Regions from separate parts of the Streptomyces sp. NPDC096176 genome, predicted to be linked through region 2. Evidence: riboswitches for the same ligand, from Rfam matches in the RefSeq annotation. Region 2 holds a riboswitch; the other holds the start of a gene.
What was found. A riboswitch is a leader RNA that binds a small molecule or an ion and turns the genes downstream of it on or off. The one in region 2 is predicted to bind cyclic di-AMP.
Positions count from the first base shown of each region.

Region 1 (7,432 bases), on a different contig from region 2:
CGCCGCCACTGCGCGTACCGCGCGGCCTCGGCCAACGCCCGCACGGCCCGCTCGGCGGCGGGATACGCAGGAATCCACCGCGCTGCGGCGGAGCCGCCAGGCGGGTCGGGGGTGGGGATGGGCGCGTGGGGGCCGGGGGCGCCGCCCGGTGCGGCTGCGCGCCGGCCACCGGGGGCCGCCTCGCCGGCGCCGGGAGCGGAGGCGCTGCCCGCAGGGGTCGGGCGGCCGGGACCGTGACCGGCCGCAGACGCGGTCGGCGGCGCGGGAGGCGTGCCGCCACCGGGGCCGGGCGCCGCGCCGGAAACGCGGGCATCGCCCGCAAGGTTCGGGTAGCCCGGGCCGTCACCGGCCGCAGACGCGGTCGGCGGCGCGGGAGGCGTCCCGGGAGCGGGGCTGAACGCCGCCCCGGAAGCGGAGGCGCTGCCCGGTGCGGACGCGCGCCGCTCACCGGGGGCCGCCTCGTCCGCGCCGGAAGCGGTGGCACCGCCCGCGGCGTTCGGGCCGGGACCGGCAGCGGACGCGGACGGCGTCCCGGCGCCAGGTCCGGGGGCTGTGCCCGGGGCGGGCTCGCTGTGGGCAGGGGCCGGGCCGTGGCCGGCTGCGGGAACGCTCCCCGTCGCGCGCGGCGGGCGGGCACCGTCGGGCGCCGGCAGGGTGGCCGATCGGGCTGGCGGCGTGGCGCGGTCGGCGGGCGGGGCCGTGCTCGACGCGGCGGCCAGGGCGTCGGCCAGCTCGCCCATTTCGACATGCACCACCGCCACCGGCTTCGCCGGCGCCGTGGCCGCCGCGTCGCGGAGAGCCGTCGCGAGGACCTCGCCGCCGGATTCCGTGAGGCCGTTCTCCCCGACCCAGGGGATCGCCGTCACGACCACCGCGTCGCACGCGTCGTCGACCAGTGCCTCCGCGAGCGCCGCGCGAAAGTCGGCGGGGGTGGCCGCCGTCGTGAGGTCTCGCGGCGGGAGAGGGCGCAGGCCTTCCGTCAGGCAGGCGTCGTAGGTGAGGAGTCCGAGGGACTCGGAGTTGCCGAGGATCGCCACCCGCGGCCCGCCCGGCAGCGGCTGCCCGGCCAGCATCAGGCCCGCGTCGACCAGTTCGGTGACGGTGTCGACGCGGATCACGCCGGCCTGGCGCAGCAGCGCCCCGACGGTCGCGTCGGGGATCCGGGTGAACGGCACCGCGTGGCCCGGTGGCGCGCTGCCGCTGTGCCGGGCACCCTTCACGACAACGACCGGCTTGAGCGCGGCGGTGCGCCGGGCGAGGCGGGTGAACTTGCGGGGGTTGCCGATCGACTCCAGGTACATGAGGACGACGTCGGTGTCCGGGTCCTCGTGCCAGTACTGGAGGAAGTCGTTCCCGGACACGTCCGCGCGGTTGCCGGACGAGATGAAGGAGGACAGGCCCGCGCCACGCCGGTGCAGCCCGGACAGCAGGGCGATGCCGATCGCCCCCGACTGGGTGAACAGGCCGATGCGCCCGGGCGCCGGGGCCTCCGGCGCCAGCGAGGCGTTGAGCCGGACGGCGTCGGACGTGCTGATGATGCCGAACGAGTTCGGGCCGATGATCCGCATCCCGTACGACCGGGCCTGCCGCACCAGTTCGCGCTGGCGTTCCCTCCCGGCCGCGCCGCTCTCCGCGTAGCCGGCGCTCAGCACCACCAGCCCCTGGACGCCGTGCTCGCCGCAGTCCGCCACGGCTTCGGGTACCCGCGCTGCGGGGACCGCGACGATCGCCAGGTCGACGGGCTCATCGATGTCGCCGACCGAGCGGACGGCGGGGACACCGTCGATCTCGCCGCGCGCCTCGGGGAACGCCCGGTTCACCGCGTACACCCGGCCCGTGAACCCGCCGTCGAGGAGGTTGCGCAGCGCGGTCCGGCCGACGCCGCCGGGGAGCCGACCCGTGCCGACCACAGCTACCGAACCGGGCGCGAGCAGGCGCTGCACCGAGCGCGCCTCGGCGCGCTGTTCGCGGCCGCGCTGCACGGCGAGGGACTCCTCCGTCGGCTCGAGGTCGAGGGTCAGATGGACGGAGCCGTCCTCGAAGCTGCGCTTCTGTGTGTACCCGGCGTCCCGGAACACCTTGATCATCTTGGAGTTGGCGGGGAGCACCTCCGCGGCGAACCGCCGGATGCCCCTCTCCCTGGCGACGGCCGCGATGTGTTCGAGCAGGGCGGAGGCGACACCGCGGCCTTGATGGGCGTCCTGGACGAGGAAGGCGACCTCGGCCTCGTCGGCGGGCGCGGAGGCCGCCCTGCCCTGTACGTCGATCCGGTCGTAACGGACGGTGGCGATGAACTCGCCGCCGATGGTGACCGCGAGGCCCACCCGGTCCACGTAGTCGTGGTGCGTGAACCGGTGGACGTCCTTGTCGGACAGCCGGGGGTACGGCGCGAAGAACCGGTAGTACTTCGACTCGTCGGAGACCTGCTCGTAGAAGCTGACCAGCCGGTCGGCGTCCTCGGTGGTGATCGGCCGGATCCGCGCCGTGCCGCCGTCGCGCAGCACCACGTCCGCTTCCCAGTGAGCCGGGTAGGCGTGCTCCTGCGAGGTCTGCATGGGGAAAGCCTACGGCCCGCCCACGGGTCGCGAAGGCGGTTGGCTGCGGGCAGGCTGAGGAGGCCGGTCGGGCGGTCCGTCACCCGGGTCCGAGTCGGCAAGGAGCACGCCGGAGCACATGAGAGACTGGTCTAGACAACCCGCCAAGACTTGAAGGGCAACACCATGGCTGAGCGCCGCGTCAACGTCGGCTGGGCCGAGGGCCTTCACGCCCGCCCCGCGTCCATCTTCGTCCGGGCCGCGACGGCTTCCGGCGTTCCTGTGACGATCGCCAAGATCGACGGCACGCCGGTCAACGCCGCCTCCATGCTTGCCGTGCTCGGTCTCGGCGCCCAGGGCGGCGAGGAAATCGTCCTCGCCTCCGACGCGGACGGCGCGGAGGCCGCCCTGGACCGCCTGGCCAAGCTGGTGGCGGAGGGCCTCGACGAGCTCCCCGAGGCCGTCTGAGCGCTCGGCTCGCGAGGCGCGCGGCATGAGGCGCGTGGCACGGGCGGAGCACGCACCACCCCACGGTGGCGCGACGCCGTGCGGAGCACACCGCCCCCGCGGCAGAGCAGGAATCACGCACGACAAAGCCGCGGCGCTTCGAATTCAGAAGTGCCGCGGCTTTTCGCTTACTGCTCCCCCGAGCAATTCCGGGCAGCATAAAACGACCCGGCTCCACCGCTTCCCTTTTGTATACGCCGCCTGTTAATTCCGGCCGCTCGCCGTGTTTACGGCAGGTTGCGAAGTCCTCACCCGCACCGTGCGCCGCAGCCGGTGCGCCGCCGCGACCCGCTCGGCGTGCAGGGCGGTCAGCGCCCGCGCGCGCTCGGCGTCGCGGCGCGCCACGGCGTCCACGATCGCCCCGTGCTCGGCCCAGGACTCGACCGGCTCGGCCGGCTGCTCCACGGCGTACATCCAGGCGGTCTTGTGCCGCAGCTGAATCAGCAGAGCCGTCAGACCGGGGCTGCCGCAGGCCTGGGCGAGGGTCTCGTGGAACCAGGCGTCGAGGGAGCGCAGGTCCTCGCCCTGTCCCCGCCGCGCCCTGTCCCGGCCCAGTCTGACCAGGCCGCGCAGCACCTTCAAATGCGCTTCCGTGCGCCGCTGGGCGGCGCGCGCCGCGCCCAGCGGCTCCAGCAGCATGCGGATCTCGAGGAGGTCGGCGGCCTCCTGCTCGGTGGGCTCGGCGACGCAGGCGCCCGCGTGCCGCCGGGTGACGACGAACCCCTCCGACTCCAGGGTGCGCAACGCCTCGCGCACGGGAACGCGGGAGACTCCGTAGCGGCGTGCCAGCTGCTCCTCGGTGAGCCGACTGCCGCGTTCGAACACGCCGGAGACGATGTCTTCGCGGATCGCCGTGCATACCGAGTGCGCGGGAATGCGCATGACCGAACCTCCGCCTTGATCCGAGCGAAACGCAACTGATTGACGCGTGTTCCCGTGACTCTATTGCAATGCGCTCGATTTTCCGACGGCAGGCGGGAATCCATGGAACCTTTTGAATGAGCGGGCAATCGCGGAATGGCGGAAACGCCACGCAAAACGCCGAAGGCCCCCGGCGGGGATGCCGGGGGCCCTCGGACACTGCTGGGGCGGGTCAGACGCTGACGCCGTGCGAGCGCAGGTAGGCGACGGGGTCGATGTCGGAGCCGTAGTCCGCGGTGGTCCGGGCCTCGAAGTGCAGGTGCGGGCCGGTCGAGTTGCCGGTCGAGCCGGAGAGACCGATCTGCTGGCCGGGGGTGACCTGCTGGCCGACGGAGACTCCGATGGACGACAGGTGGCCGTACTGCGTGTAGGTGCCGTCGTTCATGCGGATGACGATGTTGTTGCCGTACGCGCCGCCCCAGCCGGCCTCGACCACGGTGCCGGAGCCGACGGCGACGACCGAACTGCCGGACGCAGCGCGGAAGTCGACTCCCGAGTGGCTGCCGGAGGACCACAGGGTGCCACCGGTCTTGTAGCCGGTGGTCACGAAGGAGCCGGCGATGGGGAGCCGGAAGGAGTTCAGGCGCTTGCGCTCGGCCTCGCGGGCGGCGCGCTCCTCGGCCTCGCGGGCCGCCTTGGCGCGGGCCTCGGCCTTGCGCTTCGCCTCGGCCTCGGCCTTTGCCTTCGCCCGCGCCTCGGCGGCGGCCTCCTCGGCCTCCCGCTCCTGGGCGGCGGCCTGGTCGGCTATCTCGTCGGCGATCGATCCCATGGAGACGATATGAGTGAGACCGGTGTCCTCGACGGGAGCGGCCTCGGCGTCGGCGGCGAGCGCCGGGGAGGCGAAGCTGCCGATGACGCCGGTGGTGGCGAGGGCAGCGACGCCCGCGAGGTTCGCCCTGCGGCGCGTCAGGCGGCTCGGGGCACGGTGCTTCCCGGTGGCACGGGTGAACGCCATGAAGAGGCTGGTCCTTTCCTTCCTTCTCGCCTACCGGGTTAGCTGACGGGTTCGGAGCAGGAAGGTCTCCTACGGGCCCCTCCGCGCGGGCGAAGGCGTCCGATTCACCCCAGGGACTTCGTGGGTCCCCGGCTCCCCAGGCTCGCGCCTGACGGGGACTCGGCGATGACTGTCCGATGCCACGGGTGCGGCGATCTTCTGGCGAACAGCCGGATCGACGCTAGGCAGCTCATCTGTCAATCACCAAACGGACAGCCCATTTTGTAGCGCATGCCACAGAGCAGAACGGCCATCTCCCTCACAAAAGCGACAAAGGGCGGAACCCCGGCAAACGATCCGAAGCCGGGGTTCCACTTGGGCACCACATGCCCGTTTCGAACTGTATGACCGATAAGCGACTTTCAATCAGCCCGTGACGACGGTCACTTCACCGATCCCGAGGGCCTTGACCGGTTCCTCGATCTGCGCCGCGTCACCGACGAGCACGGTGACCAGCCGGTCCACCGGGAAGGCGTTGACCACCGCCGCCGTGGCCTCCACCGTGCCCGTCTCCGCCAGCCGCAGATACAGCTGTGCCTGGTAGTCGTCCGGAAGGTGCTGCTCGACCTGATCGGCCAGCGTGCCCGCCACGGACGCCGCCGTCTCGTACTTCAGCGGCGCGACGCCCACCAGGTTCTGCACGGCGACATCGCGCTCTGCCTCGGTGAGCCCCTCGGCCGCAAGCGTGCGGAGCACCTTCCACAGGTCCTCGAGCGCCGGGCCGGTGTTGGGGGTGTCCACGGAGCCGCTGATGGCGAGCATCGAGGCGCCCGAACCGTCCGGCGCGGAGCGCAGCACCTGGGCGAAGGCCCGCACCCCGTAGGTGTACCCCTTCTCCTCGCGGAGCACGCGGTCGAGGCGGGAGGTGAGGGTGCCGCCGAGGCAGTACGTGCCCAGCACCTGGGCGGGCCAGACGCGGTCGTGGCGGTCCGCACCGATACGGCCGATGAGCAGCTGCGTCTGCACGGCGCCGGGGCGGTTGACGATGACCACCCGGCCGGTGTCGTCGGCGCTGATCGCCGGCACGGGGCGGGGCTCCGCGCTGTCGCCCGTCCAGGTGCCCAGCGTCTCGGCGAGGACGGCGTTCAGGTCGACGCCGGTGAGGTCGCCGACGACCACCGCTGTCGCGGTGGCGGGGCGCACGTGCGCATCGAAGAAGGCACGCACGGCCGCCGAGTCGATCCGGGCCACGGTCTCCTCGGTGCCCTGGCGCGGGCGCGAGACACGCAGATCGGCCGGGAAGAGCTCCTTGGACAGCTGCTTTGCGGCCCGGCGGCCCGGGTTGGCCGTCTCGTGCGGGATCTCGTCGAGGCGGTTGCGGACCAGCCGCTCGACCTCGCCGTCCGCGAAGGCAGGGGCGCGCAGCGCCTCGGCGAGCAGGCCGAGAGCCTTGTGCAGCCGGGAGACCGGAACTTCCAGCGAGACCCGGACGCCTGGGTGGTCGGCGTGCGCGTCGAGTGTGGCGCCGCAGCGCTCCAGCTCGGCGGCGAACTCCTCGGCGGAGTGCTTGTCAGTGCCCTCGGAGAGCGCGCGCGCCATGATCGTGGCGACACCGTCGATGCCCTCGGGCTCGGCGTCCAGCGGGGCGTCGAGCGAGATCTCGACGGCCACCACCTGCTGGCCGGGGCGGTGGCAGCGCAGCACCGTCAGGCCGTTGTCGAGAGTGCCGCGCTCGGGCGCCGGAAAGGCCCAGGGGCGGGGGGCGCCCGCCTTCGGCTGCGGGTGGAAGTCCATGGTCACGGCAGCGTCGCTCACTGGTCCGTCCCCTCGTGCTCGTTCTCGTCGGCCGCTTCGGTCTCTTCGGCGATCGGTTCGTAGACCAGCACCGCCCTGTTCTCGGGGTGCAGCCTGGCCTTGGCGACCGCCTGCACCTCCTCTGCGGTGACCTCGAGCACCCGCTTCACAGCGGTGAGCGCCAGCTGCGGGTCGCCGAACAGCACCGCGTAGCGGCACAGTTCGTCGGCACGGCCGGCAACGGTGCCGAGCCGGTCCAGCCATTCACGCTCCAGCTGGGCCTGTGCGCGCTCCATCTCCTCCGCCGTGGGGCCCTCGGCCGCGAAACGCGCCAGCTCCTCGTCGACGGCCGCCTCGATCTGCGGGACGTCGACGCCGCCGGACGTCTTGACGTCGAGCCAGCCCATCGACGGGGCGCCGGCCAGCCGCAGCAGACCGAATCCGGCCGCGACGGCCGTCCGGTCCCGTCGGACCAGACGGTTGTGCAGCCGGGAGGACTCGCCGCCACCGAGGACGGTCAGCGCCAGGTCGGCCGCGTCGCACTCGCGCGTGCCGTCGTGCGGGAGGCGGTAGGCGGCCATCAGGGCGCGGGCCGGAACCTCCTCGACGATCTCCTCACGAAGCTGCGCGCCGATGTTCTCCGGCAGGCTGCCGTCCCGGGGCGGCTGCTTGCCGTCGTGGGACGGGATGGACCCGAAGTACTTCTCGATCCAGGCGAGCGTCTGCTCGGGATCGATGTCGC
Region 1 is NZ_JBIWFV010000011.1:112,994-120,425, reverse strand. Features, by position in the region: gene ACIQ7Q_RS27190 (GNAT family N-acetyltransferase) at 1-2,555, opposite strand, end outside; gene ACIQ7Q_RS27185 (HPr family phosphocarrier protein) at 2,721-3,002, shown strand; gene ACIQ7Q_RS27180 (GntR family transcriptional regulator) at 3,246-3,923, opposite strand; gene ACIQ7Q_RS27175 (M23 family metallopeptidase) at 4,135-4,917, opposite strand; cyclic di-AMP (ydaO/yuaA leader) riboswitch at 4,931-5,092, opposite strand; gene ACIQ7Q_RS27170 (M16 family metallopeptidase) at 5,323-6,690, opposite strand; gene ACIQ7Q_RS27165 (M16 family metallopeptidase) at 6,708-7,432, opposite strand, start outside.
Region 1: it holds a riboswitch for cyclic di-AMP, as region 2 does, so the genes downstream of both, ACIQ7Q_RS27175 (M23 family metallopeptidase) here and ACIQ7Q_RS01445 (NlpC/P60 family protein) in region 2, are expected to answer to the same signal.

Region 2 (7,432 bases):
CCCGAGCAGTCGAACGCACCGGGCCCCGTCGCGCCCCATACGTACGGTTTGCCGAGCGCTCCGTAGGCGTAGGCGACGGCCTGGGCGGCCCGGCTGCTCGGCGCCTGAAGCGGGCCGCGAGGCGTGCTCGAGCGGTCGGCGCGTGCGGGGGCGTCCGCCGGGCCGCCGCCGTTGTAGGCGGCGCGCTGCTCGGACGTCAGCTCGGCCAGCAGGCGCTCGGCGGCCGCGAGCTTCTCCCGAACGGTGGCCTTGTGACGGGCCAGTTCGGCCCGGCGTGTCTCCAGCGTGGCCATCCGTTCGCCGGCCTGTGCCTTGAGGCGTGCGAGCTCCATCAGCTGCCGGTGCACACCGGCGATCGCCGACGCGTGGCGTGCGCCGACGCGCTCGGCGCGGGCCGCGCGTTCCAAGTACTCGTCAGGGTCCGAGGTGAGCGCCAGCTGCAGGGCGGGATCCAGGCCGCCGCCCCGGTACTGGGCGGTGGCGATGGAACCGAGCGCGTTGCGGGAGGTGTTCAGGCGCTCGGTCCTGCGGGCCGACTCGTCGCGCAGCGAGTCCAGCGACCTCCGGGCGCTCTCCACCCGCTCCTTGGTGCCGTTGTACTTCTCGGTCGCGGCCTCCGCCTCCTGGTACAGCCTGTCGACCCGTGCCTTGATCTGTGCGGCGGTGGGACGGGGCTCGGCATGTCCTGTGCCGCCGAACGCGGTCGTGGTCGCCGCTCCGGCAAGCGCGAAGGTGGCCGCGGTGCGGACGGCCGGCCCGGTGAGCGGATGCTGCCTGGATCTGCGGTGCGCTGCCACGAGGGCTTCCACGTCCTTCCGTCGGCCTGCCGCCGTTCCTGCGGGTCCGTCCCCTAGGGGCTGGGTCCGTCCCTTCGGGTCCGGCGGCGGGCCGCACAGGGGAGCGGTCCGCCGCCGGATCCTCGGCGGTGGCGGCCGAGTGCCGTCCGGCTGCACGACGGCGGGTGGGGAGTCGGCCACCTGGAGCAGGACGCTAGACCCGGCGGTCACGGGGGCGGGGCGGAAGGTCCTCAAACTTTCGAAGATGGAGATTCGGGATCGGTTCCTGAACGCCGCGTCGGCGACGCGGGCCCGCATTCCGGTACTCGACCGACCGATGCGACCGAACCCGCCCACCTGCCCGACGGGCAGTGGTAAGGCGGCGGTTAGAGTCCGGCCATGGACGTACTCATCAATGTCTTCGTGGCACTGCACATCATCGGCATCGCCTCCCTGCTGGGCGGGTTCCTGACCCAGACGAAGGCGATGCGCGACGGCACGGCCCGCTTCAACGCGCCGATGCTGCACGGCGCGCTGACCATGCTGATCACGGGCGTGGCGCTGGTGGGTCTGAACCAGGCGGACGACCAGACCGTGAACAACCTCAAGATCGGCATCAAGCTGGCGGTCCTGGTGGTGATCCTCGGCCTGGTGTACGTGAAGCGGGACGAGGAGAGGGTCGACAAGGCGCTGTTCGGCGCGGTCGGCGGTCTGACCGTGGTCAACATCTTCATCGCCACGCTCTGGACCTGAGCAGCGGTCCGCTCGGGCCTGAGGGGCGGTCCGCTCCGGGCCTGAGGGGCGGCCCGGACGCGACCTGAGTGGCGGTCCGGGCCGACGCGGCGGACACACGGATGCCCGGACGGCCGAGCCGTCCGACCGCTCGCCATAGCCCAGGCATGTGGACTACGGCCCGCTTCTTCGGTGCGTGCGCTGTCCATCCTCCGCGGCCGGGGTACTGCGGGGCCGCAAGATCGGTGGCCGAGTGTCCACGGCAGCCCGAGCGTTGGAGGAGGTTCACGCCCCAACCGGCCGCAGCTCCCAGTAGGGAACTGCGGCCGGGCAGGATGTACCGCTCGGAGACGGTGTACGGCTTCGGCGTCTGCGGCTGATGACGGCGCACGCCCCGCCTCACTACCGGTCGTCGGAGAGCACCGGGTCCACGACCTTGCGGCGGCGTCCCCAGCGCTTGTTGGCCTGGAGGTCTTCCTGCGCCGACGACTCGTCCATGGATACGAGCGAAAGGACCTCCGTCTTCGCGGGCAGCTCCGGGGACGAGGGGTAATCGGTAGCCACGGACGCCGATACGGCCGAGGATGCCGAGGGGACGTCCTCGACGAGCGGCACCAGACGCTCGCCGCGAACCTTGGCGTCACTCTTGGCATCGCTCTGGTCCTTGCCCTTGCGTCCCCGCCACAGCCCCCGGGACTGGAGGGCGGTGCCGAGGTTGTTCAGGGCCCGGCCCTCGTTGTCGCCGAGTTCCGTGAACCGGGCGGCGGCCTGCTGATGTGCGTCGATGGCCTCGTCGAACCGTCGCACCTGCTGCAAAGCCATGCCCAGATTGTTCAGGGCTCGGCCTTCGCCCTCGTTGTCGCCGAGTTCCGTGAACCGGGCGGCGGCCTGCTGATGTGCGTCGATGGCCTCGTCGAACCGTCGCACCTGCTGCAAAGCCGTACCCAGATTGTTCAGGGCTCGGCCTTCGCCCTCGTTGTCGCCGAGTTCCGTGAACCGGGTGGCGGCCTGCTGATGTGCGTCGATGGCCTCGTCGAACCGTCGCACCTGCTGCAAAGCCGTACCCAGATTGTTCAGGGCTCGGCCCTCACCGTCATGGTCGCCGAGTTCCGTGAACCGGGCGGCGGCCTGCTGATGTGCGTCGATGGCCTCGTCGAACCGCCGCACCTGCTGCGAAGCCGTACCCAGATTGTTCAGGGCCTGCCCCTCGCGGTGTTGGTCACCCAGATGGGTGAACCGGGTGGCGGCCTGCTGATGTGCGTCGATGGCCTCGTCGAACCGTCGCACCTGCTGCAAAGCCGTACCCAGATTGTTCAGGGCCTGCGCCTCGCGGTGATGGTCACCCAGCTCGGCGAAACGAGCGGCGGCCTGCTGATGTGCGTCGATGGCCTCGTCGAACCGCCGCACCTGCTGCAAAGCCATGCCCAGATTGTTCAGGGCCCGTCCTTCGGCATGGCTCTCGCCCAGCTCGCGGCAGGTGACGAGGTCGTGCTGGTGGGCGTCGATGGCCTCGTCGAACCGCTGCACCTGCTGCAGGGCGACGCCGAGGCTGTTCAGCGCCCGGCTCTCGCCATGGCGTTCGCCCAGCTCGCGGCAGATTATCAGGTCCTGCTGGTAGCTCATGCGTGTCTCCTGGGGGTCGCGCCGTTGATGTCGACACCCTCAGCAATCAGCCAAACTCGGACGGCCGCAACCGGTCAGGGGCCGGTGGCATCCAACCGAATGGCGCTTTCGCCTGTCTGGCGGACGCAGGCTGCCACAACTGCCCGGCCGACTCCTCGTCGGCGCCGGCGCCGCGGACGCCGCGTCTCCCGCCGCACAGGCCGTCGAACTGGGCCGCTACCTCCGGTACGTCCACACGGTACGGAGCCTTGATGTCCGCCACCGTGACCAGCCCGTCCGCATGCGTCAGCAGCAGATCCGGTACGTGCCGACGGATGCCGGCTCCGTCGTCCCCGCATACCTGGAACGGCTGAGCGGCAATCTCGGCTACATCCTGGGCAAAATCCGCCAGCACGATGCGGGCGAGCTCCAAACGGCTCTCGTAGGGCACCAGACGATCGCCGCGTCACCGCGTGGTACCAGCCCGAGTAGTGCCGACGCCTCTTGTACCAGCGGAACTCCCGCACCGGCAGCCCGGCCGCTACCTCTTCACTCACCAGCAGATGCGACGAGGTCTCCGCGAAGACCCCGTCTGCCTGGCGGTAGCGGACCTCCATAGCTCTGGCCTCAGCCGTTGGCTCTCGAACCGATACGTACGGCACCGCCACCGGCGATATACGTACCCGAAGGGACACAGAAGGTGATCCCGGCCGAGACTGCCCATTGGCTGCGGCGTCCCATGCATCGGGGGAGGGCAAGGATGCTGTGAGTGGCCGAGGGCCACTCTACGGAGTGATTCTCAGCGACCTGTCGCAGACGACAAGTTGACGACAGATCGCTGAGAATCTGACAGATCTAAAGCGGCCCTACAGCTGGCCGCCCTGCGTCAGGCGGGGCGGACGCTGCCGTAGATGGGCATGTAGTAGATCGACTCCTCGCGGACGTTGGCGCCCGGCTTGGGGGCGTGGATCATCTTGCCGTCGCCGATGTATATGCCGACGTGGCTGATGTCGTCGTAGAAGAAGACCAGATCGCCGGGGAGCAGATCGGCCGTCTGCACGCGGGAGCCCACCTCCACCTGGTCCCAGGTGGTGCGCGGCAGGTCCACACCGGCGGCCTTCCACGCGGCCTGGGTGAGGCCGGAGCAGTCGTACGAGCTGGGTCCCGTCGCGCCCCAGACGTACGGCTTGCCGATCTGGGTGCGGGCGAACGCGAGGACCTTGTCGGCCTTGGCCGCGTAGGTGCCGTCGTCCGTGCCGGTACCGGTCCCGGCGCCCGTGCCGGTGTCCCCGCCCGGGGTGGTCTCGCGCTCCTGCCGCTGCCGCTGCCGTTCCGCCTCCGCTTCGGCGCGTGCCGCCGCCTCGGCCTTTGCCTTCGCCTCGGCCTTGCGGCGCGCCTCCTCCTCCTTCTTCCGCTCGATCGCGGCGAGCCGTGCCTTCTCCTCGGCCGTCAGCTTCGACAACAGCGTGCGTGCCTCGGCGAGCTTGGTCTGCACGGTCTGCTTGCTGGTGCGCAGGGACTCCTGGGAGTCCGTGAGGGACTCGAGGCTCTTCGTCGCCTCCGCGCGCTGCTTGGCAGCCGCCGCCCGCTCGGTCTCGTACTCGGTGACGGTCCTGCGCTGCTGGTCCGTCATGCGGTCCATCAGCTGCGTCTGGTCGAAGTACGCCTGCGGGCTGTCCGCGAACATCAGGGCGGCGGTGGGGGTGACGGCGCCGGTGCGGTACTGGGCGGCCGCATAGTTGCCGAGGGCGCGGCGGGACTCGTTCAGCTTCTCGGTGCGCTTGGCCGCGTCGTCGAGCAGCTGGTCCACCTCTTGGCGCTTCTCCGCCGTGGCTTCCTTGGCCTTGTTGAACTCCTGGGTGGCGCTGCCCGCCTGCCGATACAGGTCGTCGACCTTCTTCTGCACCTCTTCGATGCTGGGCTTCGGGTCGGAGGGTGCGGCGGTCGCGCTCTGCGTGGAGAGCAGCGTCACACCGGCGAGGGCTGCCGTCGTGAACCCGACGGCGGGGGAGGGCTTTGCGGTTCGGCTGCGGGGCTTGCGATGCGACGCCAAGGCCGGCATCTCCTTCTTCCGTGGACCGCCTACCGGGTTAGCTGTCGGGTTCGGGCGGAACGGAAGACGCCCTACGGACCGAGTGGTGCGCGGTCCGATTCACCCCGGTTGTGCATGGTGGGTCCCCGGTTCCGAACTCCCTTGACGGGAGCCCGGATTCGGCGCAGGCCGCCCGTTCGGCGTGGTTCGCCAGGAGGGGTACGGGCCGCCTGGTCGAGCACGCTAGCCAACTCGTGTGTGTGCTGTGAAGGTTGATGTTCGATATGTCCGATACATTTTCGTGACCTTTTTCCGCGGGCGGCCGTCGGGCGGGCCGCTGTGGCAGGGCGGATGCGTCCCGTCACGTACCGTGTCCCGCTCGTGTCCCCGATGCGGCCACGGGCTGTCGGTCCGGCCGCCTAGACTCGTTAAGCGATGAGCAGCCTCTTTGACGACAGCTTCCTGGCGGACCTCCAGCCCGACGGGGACGAGCAACCGCCGCCGCCCGAGGAATCGGCTCCGGAGCAGCTTCCGGACGATCTCTTCCAGGGCGCGTTCGACGTGCCTCCGGCCCGCGACGGGTACTACCGCGACGGCGCCCCGCGCCCTGTCGTGGACCCCGCCGCCCTGCTCGAGGGGCTGAACGAACAACAGCGTGCGGCCGTCGTCCACACAGGGTCACCGCTGCTCATCGTGGCCGGCGCCGGCTCCGGCAAGACCCGGGTCCTCACCCACCGCATCGCGCATCTGCTGGGCACGCGGCATGTCCACCCCGGCCAGATACTGGCGATCACCTTCACCAACAAGGCCGCCGGTGAGATGAAGGAGCGCGTCGAGGACCTGGTCGGCCCGCGCGCCAATGCGATGTGGGTCATGACCTTCCACAGCGCCTGCGTCCGGATTCTGCGCCGCGAGTCGAAGAAGCTGGGCTTCACGTCGTCGTTCTCGATCTACGACGCGGCGGACTCCAAGCGGCTGATGTCGCTGGTCTGCCGTGATCTGGATCTCGACCCGAAGAAGTTCCCGCCGAAGTCCTTCAGCGCCAAGATCTCGAACCTGAAGAACGAGCTGATCGACGAGGAGACCTTCGCCGACCAGGCCCAGGACGGCTTCGAGAAGACGCTCGCAGAGGCGTACCGGATGTACCAGGCGCGGCTGCGCGAGGCCAACGCCCTGGACTTCGATGACATCATCATGACCACCGTCCACCTGCTCCAGGCGTTCCCGGATGTCGCCGAGCACTACCAGCGGCGGTTCCGGCACGTCCTCGTCGACGAGTACCAGGACACCAACCACGCTCAGTACACGCTCGTGCGCGAGCTGGTGGGCAAGGGGTACGAGGACCTGGCCCCGGCCGAGCTGTGCGTCGTCGGCGACGCCGACCAGTCGATCTACGCCTTCCGTGGCGCGACCATCCGCAACATCCTCCAGTTCGAGGAGGACTATCCGGACGCGACGACGATCCTGCTGGAGCAGAACTACCGCTCCACCCAGACGATCCTCTCCGCCGCCAACGCCGTCATCGAGCGCAACGAGTCCCGCCGCCCCAAGAACCTGTGGACCAACGCGGGCGCCGGCGCGCAGATCACCGGCTACGTCGCGGACACCGAGCACGACGAGGCGCAGTTCGTCGCCGACGAGATCGACCGGCTCACGGACGCAGGAGAGGCGAAGGCCGGCGACGTCGCCGTCTTCTACCGGACGAACGCCCAGTCGCGTGTCTTCGAAGAGATCTTCATCCGCGTCGGCCTGCCCTACAAGGTCGTCGGCGGAGTGCGCTTCTACGAGCGCAAAGAGGTCCGCGACGTACTGGCGTACCTGCGCGTCCTCGCCAACCCCGAGGACAACGTCCCGCTGCGCCGCATCCTCAACGTGCCCAAGCGCGGTATCGGCGAGCGCGCGGAGGCGATGATCGACGCCCTCGCGCTGCGGGAGAAGATCACCTTCCCGCAGGCGCTGCGCCGCGTCGACGAGGCGTACGGCATGGCGGCCCGCTCGGCGAACGCGGTCAAGCGGTTCAACGTGCTGATGGAGGAGCTGCGCACGATCGCCGACTCGGGCGCGGGCCCGGCCGTCGTACTGGAAGCCGTGCTGGAGCGGACCGGCTACCTCGCCGAACTGCAGGCGTCCACGGACCCGCAGGACGAGACCCGCATCGAGAACCTCCAGGAACTGGCGGCGGTCGCGCTCGAGTTCGAGCAGGAGCGCGATGAGGAAGAAGGCGCGGGGACGCTCGCCGAGTTCCTCGAGAAGGTGGCGCTCGTCGCCGACTCCGACCAGATCCCCGACG
Region 2 is NZ_JBIWFV010000001.1:276,247-283,678, forward strand. Features, by position in the region: gene ACIQ7Q_RS01425 (NlpC/P60 family protein) at 1-797, opposite strand, end outside; gene ACIQ7Q_RS01430 (hypothetical protein) at 1,176-1,529, shown strand; gene ACIQ7Q_RS01435 (tetratricopeptide repeat protein) at 1,911-3,131, opposite strand; gene ACIQ7Q_RS01440 (hypothetical protein) at 3,178-3,561, opposite strand; gene ACIQ7Q_RS01445 (NlpC/P60 family protein) at 3,997-5,172, opposite strand; cyclic di-AMP (ydaO/yuaA leader) riboswitch at 5,174-5,337, opposite strand; gene pcrA (DNA helicase PcrA) at 5,578-7,432, shown strand, end outside.